Regions from separate parts of the Streptococcus sp. Marseille-Q8145 genome, predicted to be linked through region 2. Evidence: predicted binding sites of a transcription regulator. Region 2 holds the regulator's gene; the other holds the start of a gene.
The links. Region 2 encodes NrdR, which represses ribonucleotide reductase genes. Its sites were predicted from a motif close to ACACNATATATNGTGT; they were not measured.

Region 1: a site for NrdR is predicted at 1,481-1,496, ahead of nrdH (glutaredoxin-like protein NrdH). Genes of this name have one in related genera too.

The regions. Positions count from the first base shown of each region.
Region 1 covers NZ_CBCOPQ010000003.1:201,130-203,615, forward strand. Annotated here, with positions in the region: gene nrdE (class 1b ribonucleoside-diphosphate reductase subunit alpha) at 1-1,041, opposite strand, end outside; gene nrdH (glutaredoxin-like protein NrdH) at 1,136-1,354, opposite strand; gene ACWPVL_RS07340 (phosphocarrier protein HPr) at 1,797-2,060, shown strand; gene ptsP (phosphoenolpyruvate--protein phosphotransferase) at 2,065-2,486, shown strand, end outside.
Region 2 covers NZ_CBCOPQ010000004.1:161,843-164,328, reverse strand. Annotated here, with positions in the region: gene ACWPVL_RS09115 (DNA helicase) at 1-711, opposite strand, end outside; gene nrdR (transcriptional regulator NrdR) at 718-1,191, opposite strand; gene ACWPVL_RS09105 (alanine/glycine:cation symporter family protein) at 1,340-2,486, opposite strand, start outside.

The sequences.
Region 1 (2,486 bases), on a different contig from region 2:
TTCTGTTTCCAAATCACGGGTCTTGATCTTAGTCTTGGTGATCTTAGGATTGGCAACTAGCTCATCGTATTTCTCTGTGATATCGATATAGGCAAATGGTACACCGTATTCACGTTCGATTGAGTAAGGGCTGAAGAGATACATATCTTCATTCTTGCGCGCCAATTCATAGAATTTATCTGGAATGACAACACCGAGTGAGAGGGTTTTAACCCGAACTTTTTCATCAGCATTTTCTTTTTTGGTAGAAAGGAAAGCGATAATATCTGGGTGGAAGACATTGAGATAAACAACCCCAGCTCCCTGACGTTGCCCCAGCTGGTTAGAGTAAGAGAAGCTGTCCTCAAAGAGTTTCATAACAGGCACAACGCCAGATGCAGCTCCCTCATAGCCCTTGATAGGCGCTCCAGCCTCCCGCAGATTGCTGAGGGAAATTCCGACTCCGCCTCCGATACGAGACAATTGCAGGGCGGAGTTGATGGAGCGGCCGATTGAGTTCATATCATCTGTTACTTGGATGAGGAAGCAAGAAACCAATTCGCCACGACGAGCTCGACCAGCGTTGAGGAAACTTGGTGTAGCCGGTTGATAGCGCTGGTGGATGATTTCATTTGCGATATCCTTGGCAATGGCTTCATCTCCGTTGGCAAAGTAGAGGGCATTAAAGAGCACCCGATCTTCCATGCCTTCGAGATAATATTCACCATCATTGGTTTTCAGTGCATACTGGTTGTAGAATTTATAGGCAGCCATGAAAGATTTGAACTTGAAATCTTGAGCATGGATAAAAGCAGACAACTCTTCAATATATTCAGGAGAATAGAGTTGGATAAATTCTTTTTCCAAGTAGTTCTCTTCGATTAAATATTGAATTTTTTCAGTAATAGAAGCAAACTTCATCGTGTTTGGTTCAACATTTTCTTTAAAGAAGGCTTCCAAGGCTTCTTTATCTTTGTGAAGCATGATTTGCCCATTGACTGGACGGTTGATTTCGTTATTTAGACGGAAGTAAGTCACATCTTCTAAGTGTTTGAGTCCCATAATTTTCCTTTTTCTAAAATGTCTTTTGCTTTTACAAAATAAACGGCTCCTACGAATGATAGGAGCGGCAACAAAGCTCTAAATACTGGTGAGATTATGATAATTTTTTTAGTTTACCAGGCTGGAAACCAGAAAATGCTTCAGTTGGTGTTTGAATAACAGGCGCTGCATTGAAACCGAGGCTTTTGACATGGTCGATGTATTCTGGTTGCTCATCAAGGTTGATTTCGCGATATTCCACATTGTTGGTATCAAGAAAACGCTTGGTCATCTTGCATTGAACACAATCGTTTTTAGAGTAAATAGTTACCATTAGATGATTCCTCTATACTTTCATTTTCTTAAATTTAAATCTGAAACTAGTATATCTAAAAGCGAATTCGATGTCAACAGTTTTGAACTAAATATTGTATGATGTTTTCTTATAGCAACTATAGAGATACAATATATAGTGTATAAAACATCGAAACAAAGAGAAATAACCACAAGGAGTCACAGCGCTTACTGTACTTTAAGCGAAGCTAGACCAAGAAGAATTTATTATAAGGAAGAAAGCCTTGAAACGATTTCGGAAAGAGAGGGAGTTGACGATCTAATCTACTATAATTAAAACAGAATTCATTTTCAAACTCTAACGAAATATTTTGTAAGCGGGCTATAAAATTCTTGAAAAAGATTTCAAAAAGTGATATAATATCAACTTGTAAGGGTTATCACTTTAACTCAAAAGAATTATTTTAAAGGAGAGTCTAACTATGGCTTCTAAAGATTTCCACATTGTGGCAGAAACAGGTATTCACGCGCGTCCAGCAACATTGTTGGTACAAACAGCTAGCAAATTTGCTTCAGATATCACTCTTGAGTACAAAGGTAAATCAGTAAACCTTAAATCAATCATGGGTGTTATGAGTCTTGGTGTTGGCCAAGGTGCTGACGTTACAATCTCAGCTGAAGGTGCAGACGCGGATGATGCTATCGCTGCTATCTCAGAAACAATGGAAAAAGAAGGATTGGCATAAGAAAATGACAGAAATGCTTAAAGGAATTGCAGCATCTGACGGTGTTGCTGTTGCTAAGGCATATCTATTAGTTCAACCGGATTTGTCATTTGAGACTGTTTCAGTCGATGATACGAATGCAGAAGAGGCTCGTTTGGATGCAGCTCTTGAAGCTTCACAGAACGAGCTTTCTGTTATCCGTGAGAAAGCAGTAGATAGCCTTGGTGAAGAAGCGGCTCAAGTATTTGACGCTCACTTAATGGTACTCGCTGACCCTGAAATGGTTGGTCAAATCAAAGAAACGATCCGTACTAAGAAAGTAAATGCGGAAGCTGGTCTGAAAGAAGTTACAGACATGTTTATCGCTATTTTTGAAGGTATGGAAGACAATCCATACATGCAAGAACGTGCGGCAGACATTCGTGACGTAACGAAGCGCGTTTTGGC
Region 2 (2,486 bases):
AATAGACTGCTCTTGCTGAGAAAAATCTCCCGAAACTGGTTTTTGCTGAATCTTTTGCTGCATCCGTTTCGTCGAAATCACATGTGACACAGCCGTTTCACGCGCTAAGACATAAGTCTCGTACCAAGTCCATTTCTTCTGCTCCGCAATCGCAAACAAGTCCAAGAGATCCGATTTTTCATCCGCAAAACGCAAGCCATCCTGGGCCATTCTCTGTTTAAAATGCGTCAAGTCAAAATCATTCTGGCGACTAGTTCTCGTCGGACTGATGTCATCCATGCCATAAATTTGGCTAAAAGATGGACTGATCTTTTGCCCAGCTGGATTTTCCGGTCGTAGCTTATCTACCGCCGCCTGACCAATCTTTTTCTCCAAAAGACTACTGTACACATGATGAGCAAAGAAGTCCTCAGCTGACAAGGTTGGATAAAGTCGGATGAAAAATCCCGTTTCCGTCTGGAAAAGCTCTAGCAAGCCAATAGCTGATAGGCGCTCCAAGCTCCTCTCCAACACTTCCATACCAAAATCAAGATGATTTAAAATATGGCTGAAAAGTCGCTGCTGAGCTCCGTTATCCCAAAAAGAAACCAGATAAAGATAAAGCGCGACTGCATCCTTGCCCACAATAGGTAGATAATAACGGGTCAGCCCGCTCATATCCTGACTGACCTGGTTATTAGACAAGAAAGAAAAATGATCATTTGGTTTCATAAGCCCTTATTTTTCCTTTTTCTTCTTAGAACCCTTGGTAATCTGCTTCAAAAGGCTTTCCAACTCGCCAACATCTTTGAAACTCCGATAAACACTGGCAAAACGGACATAGGTAATTTCATCCAGCTCGGCCAGCTCATCCATGACCAGAGAGCCAATATATTCGCTAGCAATTTCATTTTCGCTCTGACTGCGAAGTTTTTGCTCAATCCGATTGACCAATTCTTCGATCTCGTCACTTGATACCGGACGCTTCTGAGCGGAGCGGATGATTCCGTTAAATATCTTATCCCGAGAAAACTGCTCACGCGTTCCATCTTTTTTGACAACGACTAGGGTTCTTTCTTCCACGCGCTCATAAGTTGTAAAACGATGCTGGCATTCCTCGCATTCACGGCGACGACGGATTGTATTTCCGTCTTCTGCCTGCCGGCTGTCAACCACACTTGATTTGCTTCCGCCACATTTGGGACAACGCATGTCATTTCCTCCTAGAATCTTAATACTTCATTATACCATGTTTTGACCAATAACAAAAGACGAGAGATTTCTCTCCCATAAAAAAACTAAAGCTGGCAAAGCAGCTTTAGCAAGAAAATCTTCTTTCAAAAATCTAGCAAATGGAAACTCAGCCCTTCTTATCAAAATACTTTTTGGTCTCAGCAATAATAACCGGAGATAAGGCCAAAAGAGCAATCAGATTTGGCAAGGCCATCAAGGCATTGACAATATCGGCAATGACCCAAACTGCTTCTAGCTCAATAAAGCCACCTAAGAGCACCATAGCGACAAAGATGATTCGGTACAAGCGAATATATTTAACACCAAACAGGAACTCAAAGCAACGTTCACCGTAATAGTTCCAGCCTAAAATAGTGGTAAAAGCAAACAGAACTAGAAAAACGGATAGAAGGATTGGACCAAAATTAGCAAAAACACTCGCAAAGGCTGCCTGAGTCAAGGACACGCCGTTAAGATTGCCATCCCAGACCCCTGTGATTAAAATCGTCAATCCTGTCAAACTACAGATAATCAAGGTATCGATAAAGGTTCCGGTCATGGAAATCAAGCCTTGTTCTACCGGTTCCTTAGTCCGAGCTGCCGCCGCTGCAATAGGTGCAGACCCCAAACCAGATTCATTGGAGAATACCCCGCGCGCAACCCCATTTTGAATCGCCATCTGGATGGTTGCACCAGCAAAGCCACCGACAGCAGCCGTCTGACTAAATGCAGAACTAAAGACTAGCTGGAGAGTTGGCAGCAGACGATCTAGATTGACTGCTAACACAGTCACAGTCCCCAAGATATAAATAGCTGCCATAAAAGGCACAACCTTGGTTGACACTCGAGCAATCGACTGGATGCCACTAAAAATAACTAGAGCTACTAAAATAGCCAAAATTGAGGCTGTCACAGCTGGAGGCAACTGAATGGTATTCTGCATAGCTTCTGTAATGGAATTCACCTGTGTGAAGGTTCCAATCCCTAAAAGAGCTACCAAGACACCCGCTACAGCAAAGAAGATAGCCAGTGGACGCCATTTTTCGCCCATCCCCAGTAAGATATAATGCATAGGACCACCAGCAACGGCTCCGTGAGCATCCTTGGAACGATACTTGATTGCTAATAAACCTTCGGCATACTTGGTTGCCATTCCAAAGAAAGCTGCTAGCCACATCCAAAATAAGGCGCCTGGTCCACCAACTTTTATGGCAGTCGCTACACCGATAATATTCCCCGTTCCAACCGTGGCCGCCAAAGCTGTACAAAGAGCA